Regions from separate parts of the Anaerobacillus sp. ABD4_527 genome, predicted to be linked through region 2. Evidence: riboswitches for the same ligand, from Rfam matches in the RefSeq annotation. Region 2 holds a riboswitch; each other region holds the start of a gene.
What was found. Region 2 has a riboswitch for S-adenosylmethionine ahead of ACXAHI_RS09050 (PLP-dependent aspartate aminotransferase family protein). Riboswitches for the same ligand answer to the same signal wherever they lie in the genome.
Positions count from the first base shown of each region.

Region 1: another riboswitch for S-adenosylmethionine. It lies ahead of ACXAHI_RS10220 (MetQ/NlpA family ABC transporter substrate-binding protein); the one in region 2 lies ahead of ACXAHI_RS09050 (PLP-dependent aspartate aminotransferase family protein).
Region 3: another riboswitch for S-adenosylmethionine. It lies ahead of ACXAHI_RS20670 (LLM class flavin-dependent oxidoreductase); the one in region 2 lies ahead of ACXAHI_RS09050 (PLP-dependent aspartate aminotransferase family protein).

Region 1 is NZ_JBSWXZ010000001.1:1,973,027-1,978,533, reverse strand. Features, by position in the region: gene ACXAHI_RS10235 (peptide ABC transporter substrate-binding protein) at 1-623, shown strand, start outside; gene ACXAHI_RS10230 (DUF3899 domain-containing protein) at 681-1,049, shown strand; gene ACXAHI_RS10225 (S9 family peptidase) at 1,072-3,066, shown strand; SAM riboswitch class I at 3,192-3,300, shown strand; gene ACXAHI_RS10220 (MetQ/NlpA family ABC transporter substrate-binding protein) at 3,470-4,276, shown strand; gene ACXAHI_RS10215 (methionine ABC transporter ATP-binding protein) at 4,299-5,333, shown strand; gene ACXAHI_RS10210 (methionine ABC transporter permease) at 5,323-5,507, shown strand, end outside.
Region 2 is NZ_JBSWXZ010000001.1:1,740,240-1,745,746, reverse strand. Features, by position in the region: gene metX (homoserine O-acetyltransferase MetX) at 1-728, shown strand, start outside; gene ACXAHI_RS09055 (O-acetylhomoserine aminocarboxypropyltransferase/cysteine synthase family protein) at 732-2,030, shown strand; SAM riboswitch class I at 2,049-2,161, shown strand; gene ACXAHI_RS09050 (PLP-dependent aspartate aminotransferase family protein) at 2,236-4,014, shown strand; gene ACXAHI_RS09045 (aliphatic sulfonate ABC transporter substrate-binding protein) at 4,036-5,040, shown strand; gene ACXAHI_RS09040 (ABC transporter permease) at 5,057-5,507, shown strand, end outside.
Region 3 is NZ_JBSWXZ010000010.1:13,569-19,075, reverse strand. Features, by position in the region: gene ACXAHI_RS20675 (methionine ABC transporter ATP-binding protein) at 1-872, opposite strand, end outside; gene ACXAHI_RS20670 (LLM class flavin-dependent oxidoreductase) at 869-2,257, opposite strand; SAM riboswitch class I at 2,340-2,441, opposite strand; SAM riboswitch class I at 2,587-2,692, shown strand; gene ACXAHI_RS20665 (acyl-CoA dehydrogenase family protein) at 2,777-3,919, shown strand; gene ssuE (NADPH-dependent FMN reductase) at 3,968-4,498, shown strand; gene groL (chaperonin GroEL) at 5,095-5,507, opposite strand, start outside.

The sequences.
Region 1 (5,507 bases), 230 kb from region 2:
GTGAAACACCAGCATACGGTTTTGTTCCTGAAGGTGTTGATACGCCAAACGGTGATTTCAGAGAACAAGGTGGGGCCTATTTTGAAGAAGATTATGATAAAGCGAAGCAATTGATCGAAGAAGCAAAGCAGGAAGAGGGCTGGAGCGAACTTCCGGCAGTCGAACTGATGTACAACACTTCTGATAACCATAAGAAAATCGCAGAAGGTGTTCAAGAGATGCTGAAGCAGAACCTTGGCATTGAAGTAACACTTAACAACCAGGAATGGAAGACGTACCTTGATACTACGAAGCAAGGTAACTTCCAGATGGCACGAATGGGGTGGATCGGAGTCTATGTTGATCCGACACCTATTCTAGAATACTACCTGGGTGATAGCCCTAACAATCGTACGAACTGGGTGAACGAAGAATACGATTCGCTCATCGCAGAGTCTAAGATGGTGCAGGATGAGGAAAAGCGAATGGAACTCTTGCATAAAGCAGAGGATGTGTTGATGGAAGATATGCCGTTTATGCCTGTCTATCATTATTCTCAAAACTACTTAACTTCACAAGAGTATGACGGAATCGTCTATCCGGTCAACAGGTACCCTGACCTACGCTATGCTGAAAAGAAATAATGTAATGGAGGAAGATCTGCTGAGCAGATCTTCCTTTACCTTGAAAGGATGAGCGAGATGCGAAGGTATGGACTAGCTTTGCTAGGCTCTTTTATTGTGGCGATCATATTTTGGTTAATTCAAGGCGACGCTATTCAATTTGTTAATCGTTCATTTTATTGGGGGATTATTGCGCTAACGGCTGGAACGATTTTAGTGGTGTTAAAAAGTGGCTTCCTAACCTTATTGTTCGAAGGTTTTTCTAAGATCCACCGAATGATTGTGCCTCGGTCACGTTCTATGGAACGTGTCGATGAGCAGGTGAAGAGGGACCCGAGTTTTACAGATTGGAAGGAACGAGTGCTCGTAAGTGGAATTCTTATATGTTACGGAGCAGGCACTGGACTTACAGGAATGTCAGTAGCAGGCGTATTTCTATTTATTTGAAACAATGAGGAGAGGTGTTTAGATGAAAACAAAGATAGAGAAAGAGGAACTTCAAGCAACATCACTATATGACCTGGTATTTGTAGGAGACCCGCAGCTTTCTCCTGACGGGAAAAAAGTGATCTATGTGAAGAAAAAAATTACTGAGGATCGAGAGTATGCTTCTCATCTCGTCATGATCGATCGTGAGAGTGGTGAAGAAGTGGCCTGGACATCGCCCGGGTCTCGCCATCTTGATTCTTCTCCAAGATGGTCTCCTGATGGAAAGGAAATCGCGTTTGTTTCAAACCGTTCGAGAGAAAACCAAATATGGATCATATCTGCTTTCGGAGGTGAGGCCGAACAAGTAACCTCTCTAAAAAATGGAGCAAGTCGCCCGGTGTGGAAACCTGACGGGACTGAACTTCTCGTGTTGAGTGAGAGCACTCCTAAAGGTGGAGATGAGAAGGAAGAAAAAAGAAAGAAAGCACTCGTCGTCGAAGAGCTGCATTACAAAGCAGATGGAAAAGGTTTTCTTAATGGGAAACATACACAGGTCGTCGTAATCGATCGAAAGACTGGGGATGAAAACTGGGTGACGGATGCTGACCTGAATCACTCGGACGCTAGCTGGTCTCCTGATGGTAAACAGATCGCATACGTAAGAAGTAGACGGGAAGAGAAAGGTTCATATGTCCAATCGGATCTATTTATTCAGAATCTTGGAGAAGGATGTGAAGCTGAGCGGCTTAATTCTGAAGGAAGTAGTTTCATAGCTCCGCGGTGGTCTCCAGATGGTTCATCACTATCTTACATTGGACATAACTTTGAGTATGAGAGTGCGACTCTGAATAGAGTTTGGACGGTTGAAATTGAATCGAAAACATTGACGTGCCTTACAGAAACAATCGACCTCGAGTGTTCAGATGTTCTCATTTCAGATCTCCACTGGGGAATTGAGCCGTCTGGAGCGGTGTGGAACGAAGACGGCAAGGCACTCTATTTCCTTGCGAGTGAACATGGAAACACAGGAATTTATTCCATTTGTCTAGATGGCACCCTTCGACAAATAGCGGGGGGTGACAGGCACCACTACGCACTTCACGTAGCGGGTGGTGAAGCTGCAGTAGCGATCAGTGATCCGGTGAATGTTGGTGATATCTATACGCTATCGTTAGAAGGAGAAAGCTCGATAGAAAGAATCACTTCCTGTAATGAAGAGGTGTTGAGTGAGAATTCGCTTTCTACTCCACAACCGTACACGTATGAAAGCAGAGATGGACTGAACATACAGGGGTGGATCATGAAACCGACTTCCTTTGAGGAAGGGAAACAGTATCCGACAGTATTAGAAATTCACGGCGGTCCCCACATGATGTATGGGAATTCATTCATGCACGAATTTCAGCTTCTTGCATCAAGAGGATATGCAGTAGTCTATACGAATCCTCGCGGTAGTCAAGGATATGGTCAGGAGTTCGTGAATGGATGCCGTGGCGACTATGGTGGCGGCGACTATGACGATGTCATGGCAGGTATAGAAGCAGCTGTCGCGCAAACGAGCTTCATAGATTCTGAGAATTTGTTCGTTACCGGCGGCAGCTATGGCGGGTTCATGACGAACTGGATCGTTGGAAAAACAAATCTATTTAAGGCGGCTGTAACGCAGCGATCGATCTCCAACTGGTTAAGCTTCTACGGAGTAAGCGACATAGGTTATTTCTTCACTAAGTGGGAAGTGGGAGCTGACCTCGATGAAGATCCAACGAAGCTATGGGATCATTCACCGTTGAAATATGTTGATAAAATCAAAACACCGCTTCTTATTCTACACAGCGAACAGGACTACCGATGCCCGATCGAGCAAGGTGAGCAGTTGTTCGTTGCGTTGAAGCACCGTGAGAAAAAGACGAAGTTTGTGAGATTCCCAGAATCAGATCACAACCTTTCAAGAAACGGACATCCTGAGCTAAGGGTAGAGCGTTTGAACCATCTGGTCGGCTGGTTTGATGAACACCTCGAAAGCGAGAAAAATTAATCGACAAAATGTGAGGGGTGCCAGGCACCGCAAAGCGCACCGGTACCACGTAGAAAAAGCACTTGACGTTCGGTGAGTGAGGTACTATACTGTTGAGAATAGTTAAACAATCTGAATAATTCAAACTCTTATCAAGAGTGGCGGAGGGACTGGCCCATTGACGCCCAGCAACCATCTCAGTTCGTGAGAAAGGTGCTAATTCCAGCAAACGAGCGATCGTTTGAAAGATGAGAGAGAGTTACATAATGGAAAACACCCAACTCTCTCTGTTCAGCAGGGAGAGTTTTTTTGTTTATGGGGTTGAAACAAAGGAGGGAACCGACGCTCTGGTGATATCGTACGTTTACGTAATTTAGTGCAAAGACGCTTTAAATGAATATAGGAGAGAAAGGGAGTTAAGAGAATGAAGAAACTATCGCTACTAGTAGGTGCATTATTATTAATTGTCGCAGCAGGGTGTTCTGGCAGTGCAGAGTCAGGCAACTCAACCGAAGGGCCGCTAAAGGTAGGGGTAACAGCCGGTCCACATGAAGATGTGATGAAGAAAGTAAAAGAAGTTGCTGAGAAAGATGGTTTTGAGATCGATGTCGTGGCGTTCAACGATTATGTTATGCCAAACAAGGCTCTTGATGAAGGGGAACTCGATGCGAATGTTTACCAGCACGAACCGTATTTAAATGATTTTGTTGAAGAGCGTGGGATGGAATTATCTAAGGTTGCGACGACGATTAATTTTCCGATGGGCATCTATTCCGATCAATATGAGAGCCTTGATAATTTGAAGAAAGGTGACAAAGTAGGATTACCGAATCACTCTACTGGAGAACCCCGAGCCCTCATGTTGTTTGAGGAAGCAGGGATCATTGAATTAAAAGACGGTGTAGGAGTTGAAGCAACGATTAAGGATATTGAGAAGAACCCGTTGAATCTTGAGTTTGTTCCTCTTGAAGCATCGCAGATTCCAAGGCAACTAGGTGAGCTTGCCATCGCTGCGATCAACACGAACTATGCGATGGAAAGCGGTCGGGTTCCAACTGAAGATTCTCTCGTAATGGAACCAGAAGATTCTCCTTGGGTGAACGTAATCGCAACAAAAACCGAGAATAAAGACGACGAAAGAATCAATAAACTAGTGGAATATTATCAGTCAGATGAAGTTAAGAAGTTTATTGAGGAAGAATTCAACGGCTCAGTCATAGCATCCTGGTAATTTCGGTAAAGGAGAGAAGGAAATGATACGACTAGAAAATATCTCAAAAGCGTTTCAAACCGGAACTACTATTACGAAGGCTCTGGATAGCGTTGACCTTAACGTTGAAAAGGGAAAGATCTATGGTGTGATCGGTTATAGTGGCGCTGGTAAAAGTACCCTCGTTCGAACGGTCAATCTGTTAGAGAGACCAACAGAAGGGAAAGTGTTCATTAATGATGTAGAGTTAACCGGTCTATCAGCTGGCAAGTTAAAGAAAACACGTCAGCGAATCGGAATGATCTTTCAGTCGTTCAATCTATTAAAAACGGGGACGGTTTATCAAAATATCGCCATCCCCCTTAAGCTCACTGGGGTTTCAAAAAAGGAGATCGATTCCCGAGTAAGAAAGTATCTACAGATCGTAGGACTAGAAGATAAGCGCGACGTATATCCTGGACAGCTCTCAGGCGGGCAGAAACAAAGAGTTGCGATTGCCCGTGCGCTAGCGCATGAACCGGAAGTTCTTCTGTGTGATGAAGCAACGAGCGCGCTCGATCCTGACACAACGGAGTCGATTTTATCTTTACTCGAGCAAATCAACCAGGAGTTCGGACTAACGATTCTACTCATTACACATGAAATGCACGTGGTTCAAAAGATTTGTCATGAAGTGGCCGTGATGGAAAACGGACGCATCATTGAACAAGGACTCGTTGTTGATCTATTTAGTAGACCAAAGACGCCTACGACGAAACGATTCGTACAATCGCTGTTTCAAGATGACGTACCTGAATCCCTCGTGAAGAAGCTGGAGTCGAAGGGACAAATCGTGACGCTTTCCTTTGTAGGAGAGTCGTCAGGAAAGCCTGCACTTGCGCTCCTTAGTAAAAACTTTGATATTTATCCATCTATTCTTGCAGGGAATATCACGCAGCTTAAGGATCAACCTTTTGGTAGATTAGTTGTTCATCTTGAAGGAGAAGAGTCAGAAACGAAGAGAGCAGTTATGTTTTTAGAAGAACGGGGAATTTTTGTAGAAGGGTATGTACCGGAGGTGAACGCGCATGTCAGCTAAGATTTCGGAATTTATCGATTTATGGGGGGCAGATATTTGGAGTGCAATCATCGAAACGTTCCAGATGGTAGGAATCTCGCTGTTGATTTCCGTGCTATTAGGATTACCACTCGGTGTGCTTCTCGTGCTAACAAGACCTGGGAAGGCGCTAGATAACAAGATACTATTTCGATT
Region 2 (5,507 bases):
TGAGGGATATGGTTCATTCTCAAAAGCGAGCACTTGAAGCACTCGGTATCGATCGCCTTCATGCCGTGATCGGTGGGTCGCTTGGAGGCATGCAGGTGCTTGAGTGGGGAATTCTTTACCCTGATGCGATGGAGCACCTTGTTCCATTAGCTGTGACACCATCTTTGAGTGCTTACGGAATTGCCTATAATGCCATATCAAGACATGCCATAACGACTGACCCTGAATGGAAGGGAGGGTATTATGATCAAACGCAACCTCCCGCATCGGGGTTAGCAACAGCACGTATGATCGGAATGATTTCGTACCGAACTGATGAGATGTTTCAGAAGAAATTTGGAAGAAGGGTCATTGCAAAACCTGAAGATCACCATGATGAGGCTCTTTACGATGTCGAATCTTACCTTCAATACCAGGGTAAAAAGCTAGTTGGTCGGTTTGATGCCAATAGCTATTTGTACTTATTAAAAGCAATGGATGACCATGATATTACCAGGGGAAGGGACGCACCTATTGAAGAAGTGAAGGCAAATGTTTTAGCAATTAGTTTTAAAGGTGATTTAATTTACCCTCCTAAAGATCTTGAAGCTTTATTTTCGCTAAAGGCGCGTTTTACGATCGTTGATACAAAGTATGGTCATGATGGATTCCTCGTTGAATTTGAGAGATGGGGGCAATTGATCAGAGAACATATACAAGAACCTTCAAAAATACAAAGGAGTGGATAAGAGATGGCAGAGAAGCGTTATAACTTAGAAACGATTGGCATTCATGGTGGTTTACAGGCAGATCCAGCTACGGGAGCGAGAGCGCTACCGATCTATCAATCCAACGCTTACAAATTTAATAGCACAGAACATGCAGCTGATTTGTTTGGTTTAAAAGAAGAAGGGTTTATTTATTCTAGAATTGGTAATCCGACGGTAGGAACGCTTGAAGAACGGGTTGCGGAGCTTGAAGGCGGAATTGGAGCACTCGGTCTTGCAAGTGGTATGGCAGCTATTACGAACGCGATCTTAAATATTGCGAATAGCGGTGATGAAATTGTTTCTGCTTCTACTTTATATGGCGGCACATATAACCTTTTTTCAACGACGCTTCCTAAATACGGCATAAAAACCAACTTTGTTGATCCGAAAGATCCGGAATCGTTTAGAAGTGCGATTACACCTAATACAAAAGCAATTTTTGCAGAAACGATCGGTAATCCAGGTCTTCACGTACTCGATATCGAGAAAGTGGCTGAAATCGCTCATGAAGCTGGCATTCCGCTTATCATCGACAATACCTTTGCAACACCGTATTTATGTAGACCGATCGAGCATGGTGCTGATATTGTTATTCATTCTGCGACGAAGTGGCTTGGTGGAAATGGTTCAACGATGGGCGGTTTGATCGTCGATAGTGGAAAGTTCGATTGGAATTCATCTAAATTCCCAGGTTTTATCGAACCAGATCCTTCCTATCACAACATCGTTTATGCAGAGGCCCTGCCTGAAGCAGCTTTCATCATAAAAGCTCGCGTTCAACTATTACGAGACACAGGCGCCTCATTGAGTCCTTTTAACGCTTTCCAAATCGCATTAGGAATTGAGACACTTCACGTTAGAATGAAGGAACATGTTGCGAACACGCGTAAAATCGTTACCTACTTGAAAGAAAATCCGGCAGTTGAATGGGTGAGTTATCCTGAAGAAGAAAATCATCCGTCAAAGACCTTAGCTGCAAACTATTTACCAAAAGGTGCGGGAGCAGTAGTCGTCTTCGGAATAAAAGGCGGCCGCGAAACCGGAGCAGGAATTATTAACTCAGTAAACCTGTGGTCACATGTGGCGAACGTTGGGGATGCAAAAAGCTTGATCATTCATCCTGCAAGCACAACTCACCAGCAGTTAAGTGCAGAAGAACTAACCGCTGCGGGTGTTCGAGATGACTTGATCCGCTTGTCGGTAGGCATCGAACATATCGATGATCTTATCGACGATTTGGATCAGGCAATTACAAAAGCAAGAATAGAAGCAAGTGTATAGCAAAAACTAAATAAATTACTCTTATCCAGAGAGGCAGAGGGACTGGCCCGATGATGCCCGGCAACCTTTAAGCAAGATGCTTAAAAAGGTGCTACTTCCTGCAGAATAGCTACTATTCTGAGAGATAAGAGGAGGCAAAAGCCCTCTTCTTATTGAAGTGGGCTTTTTTTATATTTACTACAACACAATTACTGGAGGAATTACAATGACACAACAATATCAGTTCGACACACTTTCCCTACACGGGGGCCAATCCCCAGATCCAACGACTGGCTCAAGAGCAGTACCGATTTATCAAACGAGCTCGTACGTTTTTCATGATAGCGAACATGCCGAGCGATTATTTTCTCTTGATGAACCAGGAAACATTTACTCCCGGATTGGAAATCCCACGGTGGATGTTTTTGAGAAACGAATGGCTCTGCTTGAAGACGGGGTCGCAGCGGTTGCAACTTCATCAGGTCAGGCGGCAATCGCACTTTCTATTCTGAATATCGCAAGTGCGGGTGACGAGATCGTAGCGGCTTCTAACTTATACGGCGGTACTTATAACTTATTTGCGGTAACCCTCCCGAGATATGGGATCAACGTAAAGTTTGTCGATCCAACAGATCCAGAAAACTTTAGAAAAGCGATAACTGATAAAACAAAAGGTGTTTTCGCTGAAATCATCGGGAACCCAAGCTTGTCTGTACTAAATGTAGAAAAAGTCTCAGCAATCGCACATGGAGCAGGCATTCCATTGATCGTCGATAATACGTTTGCCACTCCATACGCATGTAAGCCACTCACTTTAGGAGCAGATATCGTTGTACATTCTGCGACGAAGTGGATTGGTGGCCACGGTACATCGATTGGAGGAGTAGTCATCGACGGAGGTCGTTTTAATTGGAACTCTCCGAAGTTTCCAACGTTCACTGAACCTGACGATAGCTACAACGGCATTCGCTATGCGATTGATTTTGCGACTCTTGCGTTCAGCACAAAATTACGTGTCCAGCTCCTTCGTGACTTTGGGTCATGTTTGAGTCCATTCAATGCCTTTCTTCTTTTACAAGGACTTGAGACGCTTCATCTCAGAGCGGAAAAACATAATGAGAATGCACTTAAGCTAGCAACCTATTTACAAGATCATCCTGCAGTAGAGTGGGTTAGCTATCCTGGTCTTCCAAGTCATCCTTCCTATCATGATGCGAAAGAAATTTTAACAAATGGTTTTGGTGCAGTTGTGAACTTTGGCATAAAAGGAGGAAAGGAAGCAGGCCGAAAGCTCATTGATCATGTTTCGCTTTGGTCTCACCTTGCAAATGTGGGGGATGCAAAAAGCTTGATCATTCATCCAGCGAGTACGACTCATCAGCAGTTGAGTAGAGAGCAGCTAGAGAAAGCAGGAGTAAAAGAAGAACTGATTCGCCTATCTGTCGGTGTAGAAGGTGCAGACGATTTAATCTTCGACTTGGATCAATCGCTTCGTAAAGCGACAGGTCTAGAAACGGATACTCGTATCGTCATCAATGATGAAGGTGAAATTCAATGGGCGCTTCAAAGTCCTTATGAAAAAGAAGTGATCGATGGTGTTGAAACGCAAAGACAGAAAACACTTGCCGTCGTTGGTCTAAGTGGGAACGAATCGCGACCAAGTCACCGATTAGCAAGGAAGATGCAAAGGCTAGGATACAAGATAATCCCTGTGAATCCGAAGGCAGATACAATCCTAGGTGAAAAAGCGTATCCCGATTTAAAAAGTGTCCCACATTTCATTGATGTCGTGCAGGTGTTTAGAAGTCCTGAGGCAGCTGTTGAAATCGCAAGGGAAGCAGGGGAGATCAAGCCACGAATCTTCTGGCTGCAAGAAGGGGTGGTATCTGAAGAAGCTGCACAAATAGCAGCAGACGCTGGATTACAAGTTGTTCATAATCGATGCACATATAAAGAAGCCCAGAGGCTAAGAGGCACGATTTCAACATATGCATGTGAACTTTAAAAAGGAGAGGGAGAAACCATTATGAAGAGAATTCCATGGATTGATTTAAGAAGTTTCGTTGCACTCGCTCTAATCGCGGCGTTGATTATTAGTGCAGGCTGTTCTTCTTCAGACGCTTCTTCAAAGGAAGGGCCTGATGAAATCAGAGTGGATTACGCTTACTATTCTCCTACTAGTCTTGTGGTGAAGAAGCAAGGGCTTCTTGAAGAGGAGTTTGAGGGCGAGGACATCAACATCGAATACGTCTTGAGTCAAGGAAGTAACAAAGCGCTTGAATTCTTAAATAGTAACAGTATTGATTTTGGTTCAACGGCAGGTGCAGCGGCACTGATGGCAAAAGCAAAAGGCGCACCGATTAAAAACGTGTATATTTATTCAAAGCCAGAATGGACAGCACTCGTTACTGGAAAAGATTCAAGTATTCGTAGTGTAGAAGATTTAAAAGGTAAAAAGGTAGCCGCAACGCTCGGAACGGATCCTTACATCTTCTTGCTTCGTTCTTTGAATGAAGTGGGGTTAACTCAAGATGATGTTGAACTTGTGAATCTTCAGCATGGAGACGGTGCCTCTGCCTTAAGTACTGGTCAGGTGGATGCATGGGCAGGACTGGACCCTCATATGGCGCGTCTTGAATTAGAAACAGGAGCAGACCTTTTTTATCGAAACGCAGATCTGAATACGTATGGTTTCTTAAACACACGGACAGAGTTTGCTGAAAAATATCCTGAACACGTGAAACGAGTGATTAGCGTTTACGAGAAAGCTAGAAAATGGGTGATCGAACACCCGCAAGAGGCAGCTGAGCTATTAGCTGAAGAAGCTGATATCCAACTTGACGTAGCAAAAAAGCAGCTGGAAAGAAATGATTTCTCAAGTCCCGTACCTGGTGAAGAACAGAAGAAAGCGATTGTTGAAGCAGGAAACGTACTGCAAAAAGGGGAGATTATTGAGCCAGATGTTGATATTAAAACGTTAACGGATGAATTGATCGATCCATCGTTTGCGGAAGAAGTCATCCAGAACTAGAAAGGGGATAAGATCCATGGCAAAAAACCATACGGAAGCAATCCCCTTAAAGGGGATTACAGGTAAGGCCTCGCCTAAACCGTTCAATTTACATCCGATTCTTATTGGAAGTATTCTCCCGCTCATTTTGTTAATCGTTTGGGAGTCTCTAAGTCGTTTAGGGGTGCTGCCTTCTTACCTACTTCCAGCTCCAACGGTAATCTTTAATACAATCGTCGATTTAGGAGCCGATGGTACTCTTTTTGGCCATATTGGCATTACCCTTTATCGGATTTTATTAGGGTTCCTCTTAGGTGCGGGGATTGCCTTACTACTCGGTTCTTTTGTAGGAATTTATCGTAAAGCTGAGCAATTTTTTGATCCGATCATCCAAGCCTTTCGCTCGATTCCATCGCTAGCTTGGGTTCCTCTTTTTATTCTATGGATGGGAATCGCAGAAGCATCGAAAGTGACACTGATTGCTGTAG
Region 3 (5,507 bases), on a different contig from region 2:
CCATGCAAAATGTTGCCTTTCACATTAAACCTCTGCAGCATATCGGAAACGACCGAATCCGTTGCTAGATCGCGGAGAAACATGAGCTTCACTAGCTTCCCTTGTACATGTTCGATCAACGAATCAGGAAGATGGAACTCTAGTACGTTCTGAATGAACGTTTTTGTTAATGCATCTTTTGGATCCGAAAAAATATCGAACGTCGTGCCCGACTCCACGACTCTTCCCTCACGCATGACCGCACAGCGATGACAGATCTCCTTCACCACTTCCATTTCATGCGTGATGATGACGATCGTAATCCCAAGTTTTTGATTGATGTCTTTCAGCAATGAAAGAATGGATTTTGTCGTGTTAGGATCTAGAGCGGACGTCGCCTCATCACACAGCAACACCTTCGGATCATTTGCTAAAGCCCGCGCGATACTCACTCTTTGCTTCTGACCACCGCTCAACTGTGACGGGTATTTCTCCTTCTGATCAGCAAGGTCAACTACGCTCAATAAATGATCGACCTTTTCACCGATCTGCTTTTTACTAACTCCAGCAGCCAGAAGTGCAAATGCGACGTTCTCATAGACTGTTTTTGAAGCAACCAAATAGAATCCTTGAAAAATCATTCCGATCGATTGCCTTGCTTTTCGAAGCTCTTTATTCGATAGCGATAGCAAGTCGATTCCGTCAACGTGTACTGATCCTGTCGTCGGTCTTTCCAAAGCATTTATAAAACGTAGAAGCGTACTTTTACCCGCTCCGCTATACCCAACGATTCCGTAGATTTCTCCCTTTTCTACACGAAGAGAAACGTTATCGACAGCAACGATCTTGTCCTTCTTTCCATACTCTTTCGTAATCTCTCTTAGTTCGATCATCGCACGACTTCCTTACGAAAAGCGTAGTTTTTTCCTGGATGGTCGTCTGGCAGTCTTGCGTCTTTGTTGAAGAGCTTTTCACGCAGCGTACCTTCTTGATAATCCTTTTTATAAAGACCACGCTTTTGTAGTTCTGGTACGACTAATTCTACGAAAGCTTCCAAGTCTCCAGGCGTTACGAGGTGGTTCAAATTAAATCCATCTACTCCTGAAGCTTCGAATTGAAATTGAATCGCATCTGCTACATCAGAAGGGTTACCAACGATCACGCTGTTGCGGTCGATCGATTCAAAGCGATTCAACACCTCTCTTACCGTCAGCTTTTTCGGCGCATCCTTCGTCAACGTTGCCGCTTTATACTGACCGCCTTCTGTTGATTTCTTATATTCAAACGGCTCATCAAGGTCCATCTCTTCAAACTCTGCAACATCATAGCCGCTCGCACCGTATTGAGCCTTTGCTGCATCAGCACTCCATAGCTTGTTGTACGCCTCAAACTTCGCCTCTGCTTCCTCAGTCGTTTCACCTACGATCACACTTAAAAACGAGAAAATTTTCACGTGATCTGGATTTCTTCCATGCTTGACGGCACGCTCACGAATATCATCGGCATAGTAGTGGATTCTCTCAGGAGTCGGTCCTCCGACAAACACGCACTCCGCATGCTTTGATGCGAATTCTCGCCCTTTCTCTGATGTCCCAGCTTGATAGATCACAGGCGTTCGCTGCGGAGACGGTTCACTAAGATGCGGTCCTTCAACACTGAAATAGTGACCTTCATGATTGATTTCATGAACTTTGTCGGGCTCAACAAGCGTATCAGCTTCTCGATCTTCAACCACAGCACCATCCTCCCAGCTCCTTTCCCACAATTTGTAGGACACGTCCATATACTCATGAGCGATATCATAACGCTCATCATGACGAATCATCTTCTCAAGTCCGAAGTTGCGTGCCGCATTCGGTAAATAAGAGGTAACGACGTTCCAGGCAACTCGCCCTTTTGTTAGATGATCAAGCGTCGAAAATCTGCGCGCATTTCCAAAAGGTGCTTCGTACGTCGTGCTGACCGTAACAGCGAAGGAAAGGTGCTCGGTCACACTCGCCATCGCAGGGACAAGAAGTGCGGGATCATTGATCGGCACTTGCAATCCATCACGGATTGAAGGATCCTTACTCTTTTGGTACACATCATAAACACCAAGAACATCTGCAAAGAAGACCGCATCGAACTTCCCTTTCTCTAATGTCTTAGCAAGGTCGATCCAGTAGTCTAAGTCTTTGTATCTCTGATGACGCTGACTTTCTGGATGCTTCCATAGCCCATGTGAATTGTGCATCGAACTGTTCATGTCGAACGCATTCAAAATGATTTGTTTACTCATCTCTTTGAACCTCCACTCTTTTTTAAAACATAAAAAGGCCTCTTCATAAGAAAAGAAGAGGCCGTGAAAAAGCAACTGTCTTTTCTTATCCTTCAAGCATCGCTTGCTGGAATTGGCACAGTACTCAACCGAGTCTGTTGCCGAGGCTTCAAAGGGCCAGTCCCTCCACCTCTCTTGATAAGAAAGTTTGTTTTATTGAATTTAACGATGAATATACAGCACCGATCGATTCCCTGTCAACAAAAAATCAAAAAATTATTTCTTTTCTAATTACTTGTTGACATTGCGTTTATTTGTCCGTATTCTATTCTTTAACGCACTACCGCATACATTTATCTAGAGTCAGGGGAGGAATCTGGTCCAACGATCCTGCAGCAACCGCTTATCTTAAGCAAGGTGCTCATTCCAGCAGACTTTTTGTCTGAAAGATGAAGCTTGTATGGTTCGAATTTTGATGAGCCTAAGTCTACTTTCAGCTGAAAGTAGACTTTTTTTGTATAGAGAAAAAGGAGGATACCGATGCCATTTGCAACTGAAAAGCAGCCTGATTTGAAGGAAGAACTCACTGAACTCGTTGAACTTTTTAAAAGTAGATCTGCAAAATATGATGAAGAAGAAAGGTTTCCTTACGAGAACTTCGAAGATTTAAAGGCAAGGAACTTTTTATCACTCACTGTACCAAAAGAATATGGAGGCTCTGGTCTTAACTTGTACGAGTTCTTGAAAGTTCAAGAACAGCTCGCATCAGGTGATGGTCCGACGGCACTGTCCCTCGGCTGGCAGCTTGGCGTTATCTTAGAAATCGCTGAATCGCGAGCCTGGGATGAAGCGGTTTTCGAAAAAGTGTGCCACTTGATCGTAAACGAAAAAGCACTACTCAACCTTGCGCAAACTGAAAAAGCGACCGGCAGTCCTTCACGCGGCGGGATTCCTCAAACGACTGCTACAAAAACGCCGGAGGGCTGGATCATCAATGGACGAAAATCCTTTACGTCGATGGCCGTGGCGCTTGATTACTCCATCGTCACAGCTGACGTTGATCAAACCGGTAAGAAAGGGTTTGTCCTGATCGATCATAAGCTTGAAGGCGTACAAGTTGAGGAAACGTGGGACAGTATCTCCATGAAAGGGACAAAGAGTGATGATCTCGTGCTACATAACGTCCACGTTAAACCTGAAGATCTATTGGTAATTGAGGAGAACCACAAAGCATCTCCGAAAGGATGGTACCTGCAGATTCCAGCCGTTTACCTTGGCATCGCCTCTTCAGCCATGGATTACACGGTCGAATTCGCCTCCTCCTTCTCCCCTTCCACACTTCCTGGACCGATAAAAGACGTGCCAGAAGTAAGGAGAAAGATCGGCGAGATGCAGTTAGAGCTATTCAACGCTCGAGAAGTTCTTTATGCTGTCGCAAAGAGATGGAGTGAAAACCCTGAAGAGCGCCCGCATATGGGAGCGGACTTAGCAGCCGTGAAGCATATCGTAACAAATAGTGCGAACCGAGTCGTAGATTTAGCGATGCGCGTGGTCGGTGCTAGAAGCCTGTCTGCCAGCAACCCATTACAGCGCCATTTCCGAAATGTACGCGCAGGACTTCATAACCCGCCGACAGACGATGCGATTGTGTATAGTCTTGCAAACAGCGTGTTTGCTGACTAAGTATGTGTTAGAAAAATGTGATGACACTAGTTTAGGAGAGTGAAAACAATGAGCAATGTTGTACTTATTTACGGAGGAAACTCCCTTCAATCGAGACTAAAAGGAATCAAGGACTATGCAGAAAGTTATTTAAAGGAGCAGTCGATTTCCTATGAATCAATCAATGTCATCGACTTACCCGCTACAGATTTAATCACCGCTAACTTTAGCAGCACTGCGATTTTAGAAGCGAACGAAAAAGTAGAAAAAGCGGATGCCGTTATTATTTTGACGCCTGTTTATAAAGCTGCTTATACAGGGATATTGAAGACGTACCTTGATCTTCTTCCTCAAAAAGGATTGAAAGGGAAAGCCGTTCTTCCATTGATGATCGGTGGATCGTTCGGGCACCTCCTTGCGATCGATTATGCGCTTAAGCCTGTACTCTCTTCTCTTGGAGCGACGAATCTCCTTAGCGGTGCGTATGTGATCGACCAGCATGTTCAGCGTGGTGAGGGGAATGAGTTTATTTTGGATGAAGAGGCGAAAGAGCGGTTGAAGGGGAATTTGGAGACGTTGGTGGAGGAACTTAATATATAAAAAATAGATGACGAACGAGATGTTCGTCATCTATTTTTATGAGGAGCCAACTGGACATTTTTACTTGTAAAAACCAATTCGCTAGGCCATGACTCTTACACGCCTAACTAAATACGAAAGTTCATGGCACCATCAATCATAAGTACACATTTTCTAACTTATCATTTGCATTCCGAACATTATTCGGTTACTTTTACTATAGGCAACTTTTTTTCTTATAGGAAAAAGTCGCAGGGTAGTTCAAATGATTAGCCTGGTCTCCCAGGGTGGTAGCTGGGAGACTCCTCACTTTTTTAGGGGTCTCACTCAGTCTTGAAAGGCTCATTAAAAAGTGGGGATCAGTGCTATCTTTAAGATTCACCGAGGAGTTATTATTGTTGGAGTGATATGAATAACCCTTATACAACGATTATTTATGGTGGACGATATGATAAAAGCCTCTCAGGGTTTTAAACAGCTGAGAGGCTTTTCTTTTCACTATTTTTTAGAATTAATTCAAGTGATTAATAAAAAAAGAAAGAGCCAACCTCCTTTATAAGGAAGTTGGCTCTTGATTTAAATGGGTTGTTTCAGAAGGGGAAAATGTAAGGAGAACCTTACATCATACCGCCCATTCCACCCATACCGCCCATGCCGCTCATGTCAGGCATGCCGCCGCCTTCGTTTTCCTCAGGCTTATCAGCGATAACTGCTTCAGTTGTAAGAAGCATAGCAGATACAGATGCAGCGTTTTGTAGTGCTGAACGTGTAACTTTTGTAGGGTCAACGATACCAGCGTCTACCATGTTTACCCACTCACCAGTAAGAGCATTGAAGCCGATACCGATCTTCTCGCCTTTCAGGCGCTCAACAACTACAGATCCTTCAAGACCAGCGTTGTGAGAGATCTGACGGATTGGCTCTTCTAGTGCGCGAAGAACGATCTTAACGCCTGTTGCTTCGTCGCCAGATGCTTCAACAGCTTGAACTGCCTTCACAACGTTAACGAGCGCAGTACCACCACCGGATA